3 regions of the Arthrobacter sp. FW306-05-C genome follow, and region 1 is predicted to be linked to each of the others. Evidence: riboswitches for the same ligand, from Rfam matches in the RefSeq annotation. Region 1 holds a riboswitch; each other region holds the start of a gene.
The links. Region 1 has a riboswitch for cyclic di-AMP ahead of LFT44_RS03790 (C40 family peptidase). Riboswitches for the same ligand answer to the same signal wherever they lie in the genome.
Positions count from the first base shown of each region.

Region 2: linked by a shared signal. The riboswitch ahead of LFT44_RS03130 (hypothetical protein) and the one ahead of LFT44_RS03790 (C40 family peptidase) in region 1 are both predicted to bind cyclic di-AMP.
Region 3: linked by a shared signal. The riboswitch ahead of LFT44_RS08565 (NlpC/P60 family protein) and the one ahead of LFT44_RS03790 (C40 family peptidase) in region 1 are both predicted to bind cyclic di-AMP.

Region 1 is NZ_CP084556.1:802,598-806,255, forward strand. Features, by position in the region: gene LFT44_RS03780 (metal-dependent transcriptional regulator) at 115-816, shown strand; cyclic di-AMP (ydaO/yuaA leader) riboswitch at 936-1,166, shown strand; gene LFT44_RS03785 (M23 family metallopeptidase) at 1,179-2,000, shown strand; cyclic di-AMP (ydaO/yuaA leader) riboswitch at 2,129-2,306, shown strand; gene LFT44_RS03790 (C40 family peptidase) at 2,431-3,054, shown strand; gene LFT44_RS03795 (NlpC/P60 family protein) at 3,217-3,658, shown strand, end outside.
Region 2 is NZ_CP084556.1:639,695-643,352, reverse strand. Features, by position in the region: gene LFT44_RS03135 (ArnT family glycosyltransferase) at 1-1,796, shown strand, start outside; cyclic di-AMP (ydaO/yuaA leader) riboswitch at 1,967-2,127, shown strand; gene LFT44_RS03130 (hypothetical protein) at 2,133-2,861, shown strand; gene LFT44_RS03125 (glyoxalase superfamily protein) at 3,039-3,455, opposite strand; gene upp (uracil phosphoribosyltransferase) at 3,500-3,658, opposite strand, start outside.
Region 3 is NZ_CP084556.1:1,848,845-1,852,502, forward strand. Features, by position in the region: gene LFT44_RS08555 (hypothetical protein) at 73-543, opposite strand; gene LFT44_RS08560 (heavy-metal-associated domain-containing protein) at 778-1,095, opposite strand; cyclic di-AMP (ydaO/yuaA leader) riboswitch at 1,340-1,537, shown strand; gene LFT44_RS08565 (NlpC/P60 family protein) at 1,541-2,314, shown strand; gene LFT44_RS08570 (heavy metal translocating P-type ATPase) at 2,411-3,658, opposite strand, start outside.

The sequences.
Region 1 (3,658 bases):
GCCGCAGCTATTCGGACAAAGTCAAAATAGGCTAAGCTTTCCCCCGGACTACCTCGCGGGAAGAGGCGATACGGTGGGACAACGCAAGGTACTGCGCTCGAGGAGCTGAGCTGGATGACGGATCTGATCGACACTACGGAGATGTACCTCAGGACCATCCTGGAGCTTGAGGAAGAAAACATCGTTGCCCTCCGGGCCCGTATTGCCGAGCGCTTGCGCCACTCCGGCCCCACCGTCTCCCAGACCATCGGCAGGATGGAGCGCGATGGACTCGTTGTTGTCTCTGGTGACAGGCATTTGGAGCTCACTGACACCGGGCGCAAGCGCGCCACGGAGGTGATGCGCAAGCACCGGCTGGCCGAACGCCTGCTGGCGGACGTCATCGGGCTGGACTGGGCCTACGTCCACGATGAAGCCTGCCGCTGGGAACATGTGATGAGTGAGCGGGTGGAGCGCCGCATCTACGAGATACTGGACCACCCCACCGAATCCCCGTACGGCAACCCCATCCCGGGCCTTGCCGCGCTGGGCGGCCGGCCGGCCCCCGGCTTCGGTGACGGCGCCATCAGCCTGGTGGAGGCGATGAAGAGCTACGTGCCTGCTTCCGGCGTGACCATCAGCCGCCTCGCGGAGCCGATCCAGGTGGAGCCGGAGCTGCTGTCGCAGTTGGACGAAGGCGGAATCCGGCCCGGCGCTGCAGTGGCCCTGGAGCGCGTGGGCGACTACATCTCGGTGCGGGTGGCCGGGATTGAAGGAGCGCTGGAGCTTCCGCCGGAGGTTGCCGCACACGTCTTTGTGGCCGTCAAGCAGGGCTGAAGCGAAACTTCCATACCCCGGACCTGCCCTTCCAGCCAAAGATAACGGAATTGTTACCTAGGGTCTTAAGCCCCTATAGTAGAACCAGTCGTTTGAAACTTAAGCGTTACCTGATCCGGAGCCGAGCTCTGCCAGCGGATCGGGTGCACGAGTCGTTACTGGCAGAGGCGGGGGAACCACAAGCGGCAGCGGGGGACTGCCTTGGCGTGAAGTCCGTCAGCAGCAAGCCTCTCCAGTGAAGGATTCTTCCGGGAATACCCCTGCGCAGAAGCTTGCCCTTGGCGGGCCGGGTCTTTGATCTCTCTGACCCGAATCCGACAGCTAACTCCGCAGGCTTTTCCAGAGAGGAACCCTTCTTGACCATGCAAACCCCCCGGGGACGCCGCCGTGCTGCCGGCCCCCCTTCGGCGCCGCGGGTTGTCGAAGTTGTCGCAGCGGAGCGCCCCCGCGACCTCCATCGCGACGCCCGCCGCCGCCGGGGTCCGTTCCGCCAGATGACGGAGTTTGCCGCTGCCAGCGGCATCGGCCAGAAGGCCGGCATTGCCCTGGCAGCCACCGGCCTGGTGCTGACCGTGACCGTGCCCGCCACAAGTCCCGTTATGGCCACTGATGCCGCCGGCAGCGCCCCGCTTGCAGCCTCCTCTGTCACGCCGCAGCCCGAGATCTCGGCCGACATCGGTGCCCAGATCGACTTCAGCCGGTCCGCCGTGGTGACCCAGGCGGACCCGGACGGGAAGCTAAAGCAACTGCTGAGTGCCCAGTCGGCCGGCTCCGTGACGCGTGCCGCGTCAGCCGGCACCCTGGCCGCACCGCTGGCATCCCTTGCCACCGCTTCCCCCTTCGGTTACCGGGTCAGCCCGATTACTGGAGGCTCGGGCGACTTCCACCGGGGCCAGGACTTCGTGGCGCAGTGTGGGACATCCGTCCTGGCGGCCGCCACGGGTACCGTGACCTTCGCGGGCTGGCATCAGTTCGGCGGCGGAAACCGAGTGGTCATCGACCACGGGAACGGGCTGGAAACCACGTACAACCACCTGTCGTCCTTCAATGTGAAGGTGGGCCAGACCGTCTCCCGCGGGGACGTGGTGGCGCTGAGCGGCACCACTGGTGCATCCACCGGCTGCCACCTGCACTTCGAAGTCCAGGTCAATGGCGAAGTGGTCGATCCCATGGGCTGGTTGTAACCGAATGATTGCGCACTCTCAGATCGCCGTGACTAGCCGTGACCTGAATGTGACATTGAAACAAAACTGCTGTACCGTCTAACTCGCGTCAACTTTTCCGAAGTTGACGCTCTTGAGTGGATTGCCTAACTCTGCCACCGCTCAAGGTCCGTTCGCATTTCATCGTCTGGCAGGGGCGGGGGAACCAATTTCGGCCTTTATCCAGAAGGCCTTGGGGTTAAGTCACAAGCTTCCCAGGAAGCAGCGTGGCCGGGTGACTCCCATCCGAATCCGACAGCTCACCTCGCAGGCATTGGGAGAGGCTACCTTCGTGTCTTCACGCCATAATTCTGCGCGCCACCGTGCGCAAACGGTTCGCACCAACCCCTTGGATGCCGTTTCCAAGGCCGTGAGTGCAAATGCCGGGACCGTAGGCCGCCAGGCTGCCGTTGTGGCAGCCGCCTCGGGCCTGATCCTGAGCATGGGCCTGCCGGCCACTGCTGCTGATACCACTGCCGGTGTCTCAGCTTCCACTGAGTCCGGTTCGGCCCAAACGGCCCTCGCCGTCACCGCTGCCCCCACCGCCACGGTTTCCTTTGAACGTCCCGTGGTCAAAACCACCGCTGCTCCCAAGGTGCAGCCGGTGCGTACCCAGTCCACCGACACGGCCACCGCTGCTGCTGCTGCCGGCCAGGACGCCGCGCCGGCCGCCAAGACCGCCCAGACCATCTCCTCGGCGGCGACCTCGGGCATCGCAGCCATCGCCTACACCGGCATCGGCCACTCGTACGTGTGGGGCGGCACCAGCCCCGTCACCGGCTGGGACTGCTCCGGGTTCGTGCAGTGGGTTTACGCCCAGGCAGGCATCAGCATTCCCCGCACCAACGCGTGGAGCATCATGACCCCCACCTCCGCGCCGCAGCCGGGTGACCTGGTTGTCCAGAACGGCGGCGCCCACGTTGGCATCTACGTCGGCAACGGCATGATGATCAGCGCACTCAACCCCTCACAGGGCACGCTGCTCCACTCGCCTGCAGCCACCGGTACCTCGTCGTACTACCACCTCAACAAATAGTTCTTGGGCTCCGTGCTCCAAGGGCTATTTCTTTGCCCAAAGCTTCTTCGCTAGAAACCACATCCCCGTTCGGGACGCGCCGGCGTACCCCCAAGATGCCGGCGCGTCCAACACACTTTGCCTGCCTACCTGCGGTTGCAAGGAAAACGAAAGAGAGAACTGATGACGACTCGTGCTACCGCACGGCACCGCGCCGAGGTCACCAAGACCAACTCGATCGCTGTCATTGCCAAGGCTGTCAGCGACAACGCCGGCGGCATGGGCCGCCAGGCTGCGGTCATCGCCGCCGCTTCCGGCCTGGTCCTGACCAGTGGCATTGCGGCCAACGCCGCCGATGCCAACGTCAAGCGCGACTCTGCTCCCGCCTCCGCGCTGGAAGTTGAATCCGCCGTCGACGCCCCGATTTCCGCCGCTTCCACCATTGCGATCAGCTTCGAGAAGCCAGCTGTGACCACCACGCCGGCCCCCGTCGTCGAGCCCGAGCCCCAGGTTCAGGTGGAGGAAGCTGCCCCTGCTCCCGCCGCCCAGCCCGTTGCCGCTCCCAAGGTCACCGCCAAGGTCGCCACCGCCGCTGCCCCGGCCGCTCCCGCAGCCCAGGCTTCTG
Region 2 (3,658 bases), 160 kb from region 1:
ACAAGCCGCCGGCCTCCCTGTGGATCATGGGGCTGTCGGTCCGGATCTTTGGCCTGAGCTCGTGGAGCATCCTGGTTCCCCAGGCTCTGATGGGGGTCGGCTCGGCGTGGCTGGTCTATCTGGCCGTGCGGCGGGCCGCAACGCCGGCCACCGGTGATGTCGGGCTTGCGCACCGGGCAGGGCTGCTGGCAGCGGCGGTCCTTGCCCTCACCCCGGTTGCCACCCTGATGTTCCGGTTCAACAACCCGGACGCCCTGCTGGTGCTGCTAATGACAGCAGCCGCGTACGGGTTCCTCCGCGCGGTCCAGGAGGACCGGCCTCGGTGGCTCCTGCTGGCCGGGGTATTCCTGGGCTTTGGGTTTCTCGCCAAGCAGCTTCAGGTCCTGCTGGTGGTTCCCGGGTTCGCCATCGCATACATGGTGGCAGCTCCGGGCGGCACGCGGCGGCGGTTGATCCGTCTGGCAGCCGCGGGAGCAGCGATGGTGGTTTCTGCCGGCTGGTGGCTGCTGGCCGTCGAGCTGACGCCGGCGAACATGCGGCCCTACATTGGCGGGTCGCAGAACAACTCCATCCTGGAGCTGACGTTGGGCTACAACGGCCTGGGCAGGCTCACGGGCGACGAAACGGGCAGTGTGGGCGGCGGCAACGGCTGGGGCGTTCCGGGCCTGTTCCGGATGTTCAACAGCGAGTTCGGCGGCCAGATCGCATGGCTGCTGCCGTCCGCACTCATCCTTGCGGCGGGGCTGCTGTGGGTGGGGCGGCGGGCTCCGCGAACAGATGTTGTCCGCGCTTCCGTCATCATCTGGGGCTCGTGGATCCTGGTAGCGGGCCTGGTGTTCAGCTTCATGGCCGGCATCATCCACCCCTACTACGCGGTGGCACTGGCACCGGGAATCGCCGGAATGGCAGGCCTGGGCAGCGTTCTCCTGTGGCAGCGCCGCAGGCAAGCGGCTGCCCGCATCTTCCTCGCTTCAGCAGTGGCCGTGGCATCGCTTACGGCCTTCTACCTGCTGGGAACCACGTCCGCCTACGGCCCTTGGCTGCGCTGGCTGGTGCTCGGCGGAAGTTTGGCAGCCGCAGCAGGCATTGGGCTGGGCAAGTTCCTGCGCTTGGCTTCCATGCAGCGGACGACGGCGGCCCTCGCCATCGCTGCGTCGCTCGCCGGTCCGCTGGACTACTCCGTCACCACCGCGGCTACGGCACACAGCGGGGCGATCGTCAGTGCGGGGCCAGCCTCGGGCTTAGGCGCCGGCGGCCGCGGACCGGGAGGCTTCAGTTCGACCGGCCGGAGCCCTTCGGGCCGCGGTACCGGACAGGGCGTCACGGGCCAGGGTCCCACGGGGCAGGGCTTCCAGCAGCAGGGTTCCCAGCAGCAGGCCGCCCCGGCCGGAACAAACCCTGGCGGCGCTAACTTCGGGGGCAGGCCCGGCGGCGGACTCGGTGGCCTCCTCGGCGCACCTACTCCATCAGCGGATCTTGTGGCCGCGCTCAAAGACGGTGCAACCAATTACACCTGGGCAGCAGCGGTAGTGGGCTCCAACAATGCCGCCGGGTACCAGCTCGCCACGGAACTGCCGGTGATGGCCGTGGGCGGCTTCAACGGCACCGACCCCTCCCCCACCCTGGCGCAGTTCCAAGACCTCGTCGCGCAGGGAAAAATCCACTACTTCATTGCCGGCGGGGCCATGCCGTCCAGCTCCGGTTCGGATGCCGCCGGCCGGATCGCCGAGTGGGTTTCGCAGAACTTCAGTGCGCAGAGCATCGGCGGCGCCACTATCTACCTCCTGGCACGGTAACAACACGGTCTGGTGTCCTGAACGTAACGATTGAACCGCAGGCCAGAAGCAAACCGGCGCGCTGAAGGCCGTGACTTCCGTTACCTAAATGTGACTTTGCTTCGCTTTTCCTGTACCGTCGATTGGGTGCGGCTCCCGTTCGGGCCGCATATCCCGGGTTGACGCCAAGCTCTGCCGCTTCCCCGGATTCCGATTGAGCAACGGCAGAGGCGGGGGACCCACCGTCCCGGGCGATGAACGCCCTTGGGGTTAAGCACGCACGTGATCTTTCCGTGCGGCCGGATGCCCTCATCCGAACCCGACAGCTAACTCCGCAGGTGTGAGAGGCGATCAATCATGTCCAAAAACACGGCAGAAGCATGCCTGCATGCCAAGGGTAAACATCTGGCACAGCAGGGACCGGCCAAGAAACCAGCAAAGAAGACCAGCCTGGGCGTGCGTGCCGGGATCCTTGCGGCATCCTGCGCGGTGCTCGTGGGGGTAGGCGCGGCAGGCCAGGCAACCAGCAGCATGACCCCGGTGTCATCCACCGAATCAAACTCTTCCACGGCAGCGGCCGATGCCCAAATGAGCATCGAGAAGAGCGAAATCCGCTCCAACCCGGCAGCGTCCGTTCCGGCGGCAATCAGCGTAGCCCCCCAGGCAGCGGAACCAGCCCCCGCGCCTGCACCGGCGGCCCCCGCAGCGGAAGCCCCGGCACCCGCCCCGGCTCCGGCACCCGCTCCTGCACCTGCGCCGGCACCCGTCGTCGCGGTGAATGATCCCGCCGGCGCCCAGGCGTATGCTGCCGGCCAGCTGGCAACCTTTGGCTGGGGACCTGACCAGATGCAGTGCCTGCAGACGCTGTGGACCAAGGAGTCCGACTGGACCACCACGGCCACGAATCCCAGCAGCGGCGCCTACGGCATCGTCCAGTCCCTGCCTGCAGAGAAGATGGCCAGCGCCGGCGCTGACTACCTGACCAACTACCGCACGCAGATCAACTGGGGCCTGGATTACATCAAGAAGAGCTACCAGTCTCCGTGCGGTGCGCTGAACTTCCACCTGGCGCACAACTGGTACTAGGCACCTCTCCCTGGCATAGCGCCGCAAAGGGAAACCTTCAGCTGAACCTCCCGGCTCCAAGGACAGCCGACGGCGTGTCCCGCCACCCGCCGTCGTACGCCTTGGCCACGGGGTAACGCCGGGGATTCCAGCGACAGACCGCGGGCCGCATCATCACGATGCGGCCCGCGGTCTGTTTTAAGCGTTGCTGGGCGTACTGCCGGCCTGAGCTGCATCCTGCCCGGCATTCCGCCAAGGGATGTACTGGACGGCCCACTTATTGCCGTCCGGGTCGGCGAAGTAAACGAAGTGGCCCCAAGGCAGCACTTCGATGTCACTGACGTCCACACCATTGTTCTTCAGGTGGTCATGCGCCTTTTGGATGTCGTCGACCACCATCTGGAGGGTGGTTCCCGTGCCGGGAGGGGCGTCCAAAAGCCCCTCGCCCATGCAGATGGAGCAGGCAGAGCCGAGCGGCGTCAGCTGTACGAAGCGCACGTGGTCCGACGGCCGCTCGTCGTAGTCCGCGTTGAAGCCCACCTTGTTGACATAGAAGTCCTTGGCGCGGTCAACGTCGGATACAGGGACAAAGACAAGTTCGAGTTTCCAGTCCATCCGCACAGGCTAGCGGCGGCACACCGATTGAAAAAGGGTAAAAACTACCCTGCGATGCCGTAGAGCCGGTCGCCGGCGTCGCCCAGGCCGGGAACGATGTAGGACTTCTCGTTGAGCTTCTCGTCGATGGAGGCCAGGACGATGTGCACGTTCGCGCCCGAGAGTTCCTCTTCCAGCCGTGCCAGGCCTTCAGGGGCAGCCAG
Region 3 (3,658 bases), 1.0 Mb from region 1:
TAAGACGGCTGGGCCGTTTGTCGCTGCCGGGTGGACGGTGCGCTGGTGCAGGGCAAGGCGCTGAGGAAGGGTTTACGTTCGGCTGATACAGAGGTCACCGGGGGAGGGGCTGTCCGGTGAGTAGGAATAGGTGCTTGTCCCTGCGGCCGCGGCACCGAAATCCGGCAGCTCATAGGAGGCTGTTCCCGGAAGCGGGGCTGCGAGAGTGGTGGTTCCCGGAGCCAGGACGCAGGCAGCCGCACCGGCCGTCATCTCCGGGCAGGACCCTGCCGGGGCACAGGACGACGCGGATGAACCGGTGACTACAGCGGGAGCCTCAGCAGCACCGTCGGTCATCGTTTTATGGGAGTGGCTGACCGGCATGGTCTGCAGCCGCACGACCGGACCCTCGCCAGCTGCGGTCATGCTGTGACCGGGACCCATGTCGTGGGCGCCGGTCATGACGTGCATGCCGAAGATCCCGGCGATGATGGCCAAGGCAGCTACGAGGAAGCCCGCACTCAGGAGGAAGGCGGTGAGGCGGCGCTGGGATGATGCGGTCACGAGGTCTTCCTCCTTTCAGTCCAGGGCGGCAGTACAGCTTCAGCCTACCGGCACGCCGCTTCAGGCCAGTCGCTGCCGTGCTGGTACAACGTGCGCGGCCGGCATTCGGTTTCACTGCGCCCACGTCGGTTGAGGTGCGGGGCGTTGGTTAGAGGCGGCGGGCCTGTCCGGCCAGCCGCCCGGACCGGTTCCTCCTTCCGGAGCCCGGAAGGAGGAAGTTACCGGGGGAAATGCCTAGTTCGCCGCGAATGTATAGCCGGCGGCGGTGACGGCCTCGCGCACGGCAGCCTCATTTGCCCTGCCTCCTACCAGCAGGCGCGAGCGGCCGCCCGGGACCAGCTCGACAGAAGCCGATTCGACCCCCTCCAGGGAGGAGACGGCCTTCTCGACCGTCTGAACGCAATGCCCACAGGTAAGACCATCCACCGCGAATTCCACGGCGCTGGTTCCGGGCGTTGCCGACGGGACAGCCGAGTCTTGGGTCGAGCAGCAGCTGCACCCGGATGCTGAGGATGCAAGCGGCAGCTGGGTACGGGATTCAGTTCCACACATGTCAGTTTCCATTCCTAGACGAAGGACTTATGGGCGCTGGGGTTGAACGGCTGTGAGAGCAGGTGCAAGGGACCGGCCGGGACATACCACTTCACTGACAACATCCAAAAATATACCCCCACTGGGTATAAGTTTGCAAGTGGGAGGGGAGACGTGGCCCGGCGCGGCGTTACCGGAATGTGACAAGTGTTGATGATGTGACGTATGGTCATAGCCGTGCCCGTTTCTCCAAGTGCGGCACTCCCGAGCAGACTTGCCTAACTCTGCCGCTGCCCGGGATCCATTCGCAACTTTCGTCCGGCAGAGACGGGGAACCCAATGGCGGCCTGCTTCGGGCAGGTCTTGGGGTGAAGCCGTGCCTGGTGCCACTCATGTACCGGTGCGGCCGGGTGTCTCCCATCCGAATCCGACAGCTAACCTCGCAGGCAGTGGGAGAGGCCTTTTCATGCCCAATGGCAAAGCTCACGGCCGCCGCCGCGCGGTCCCCGTCCAGACCAGTCCCCTTGCCGTGCTGTCCAGGTCAGTAGCCGGTAACGCCGGTGCCGCCGGGCGCCAGGCCGCGGTCATCGCCGCAGCGTCCGGGCTTGTCCTTACCAGCGGCATCGCCGCCCAGGCAGCCGACGCCCCGGTCCAGCGCGACGCGGAGCCGGCCTCAAACCTGGAAGTCACCAACCAGGTCCAGACGCCGCTCAGCGCCGACGCCACAGTCCAGATTTCCTTCGAGCGTCCTGTTGTAGAGACCACCCCGGCTCCGGTCGTGGAAGCACCCAAACCGGTCGCAGCGCAGGCACCCAAGGCCCCCGTGGCGCCCGCGGTGACCGCAGCGGTAGCGCCGGCGAAGGCCCAGGTCACGGTGACCCCTGCTGCTGCCGCCCCCGTGGCAGCACCGGCAGCCGGCGGCATCAACGCCATCATGGTTTCCTCCGCCTATGCCCAGATCGGCATGATCCAGGACTGCACCCGGCTGGTGGAGAACGCCCTCAACGCGGCCGGCATCCCCGTCGGGGACCTTGGCCCGATGCAGTTCATGAACTACGGAACGGTAGTCACCGACCCGCAGCCCGGCGACATGGTCATGCAGCCGGGCCATGTCGGGATCTACGTCGGCAACGGCCAGGTCCTCAGCTCCGGCCTGAACGGCAGGAACGAAACCGCCGTCCACCCCCTGACCTGGATGACCGCCAAGGGCGCCGTCACCTTCGTCCGCGCCGGAAAATAAGCGGCCATCCACAGACCACTGAAGGCCGGTGATGCAGTGCCTTGGGGGCACTGCATCACCGGCCTTCAGCATCCCTGCCTCACGGGCGGGGAGTAATTACATGCTCACTGCGGGGCGCCCGAAGCGGCGCAGCCGCAAGGAGTTGGTAACCACCAGAACTGAGCTGGCGGCCATCGCAGCGCCTGCGATCATCGGGTTGAGCAGCCCCAGCGCGGCGACCGGGATGCCGACGGCGTTGTAGAAGAACGCCCAGAACAGGTTGGTCTTGATCGTGCCCAGTGTGCGGCGGGACAGTTCGATGGCTTGAGCGACCTGCCCCAGGTCGCTTCCCATGACCGTCAGATCCGCGGCCGCGATGGCCACGTCGGTGCCGCTGCCCATGGCGATGCCCAGGTCGGCCTGGGCCAGGGCTGCAGCGTCATTCACGCCGTCCCCGGCCATGGCCACTGTCGCTCCGGCGTCCTGCAGCCGGCGCACGGCGGCCACCTTGCCTTCAGGCAGGACCCCGGCCAGCACATCCTCGGCCGGGATGCCGACCTGCGCGGCGACGGTTAACGCGGCCGAGGCGTTATCGCCGGTGAGCAGCACGGGACGCAGCCCCAGGTCCTTCAGCCGCGCGATCGCGGCGGCCGAACCGGGTTTGACGGTGTCGGTGAGGCTGATCAGTCCTGCGGGTTCTCCGTCGATGCCGACCCATACCACCGTGGCGCCGGAGTCCTCCAGCGTTCGCAGCATCTGCTGGCCATCGGCCGGTTCGTTGATGCCGTTGTCCCGCAGCCAGCCTGCGCGTCCGACGACGACTGCGTGTCCGTTGACGGTCCCGCGGACGCCGCCGCCGGCTGCGCTGACAAAGTCGGTGACCGCCGGCAGCGGCGCCGTCGTCCTTGCTGCCCGGGCGACGGCGTGTGCTACCGGGTGTTCGCTTGCCGCTTCCACTGCCCCGGCCAGGGTGAGCAGCTCGTTCCTGCCGGTCCCGTCCAGGCTCTGGACAGCGGACACGGACAGCTTGCCGCTGGTGACCGTTCCGGTCTTATCCAGCACGATGGTGTCCACAGTCCTGGTGTCTTCGAGGACCTGCGGTCCCTTGATCAGGATGCCCAGTTGCGCCCCCCGGCCCGTTCCCGTCAGCAGCGCCGTCGGTGTTGCAAGCCCCAGCGCGCACGGGCAAGCGATCACGAGCACAGCCACTGCGGCGGTGAAGGCCGCCTGCAGGTTACCGGCGCCAAGGAACCATCCGGCGAAGGTGGCGGCGGAAATTCCCAGCACGACCGGAACGAAGACGGCGCTGATCCGGTCGGCCAGCCGGGCGATCGCTGCCTTGCCGCTCTGGGCCTGGCTGACAAG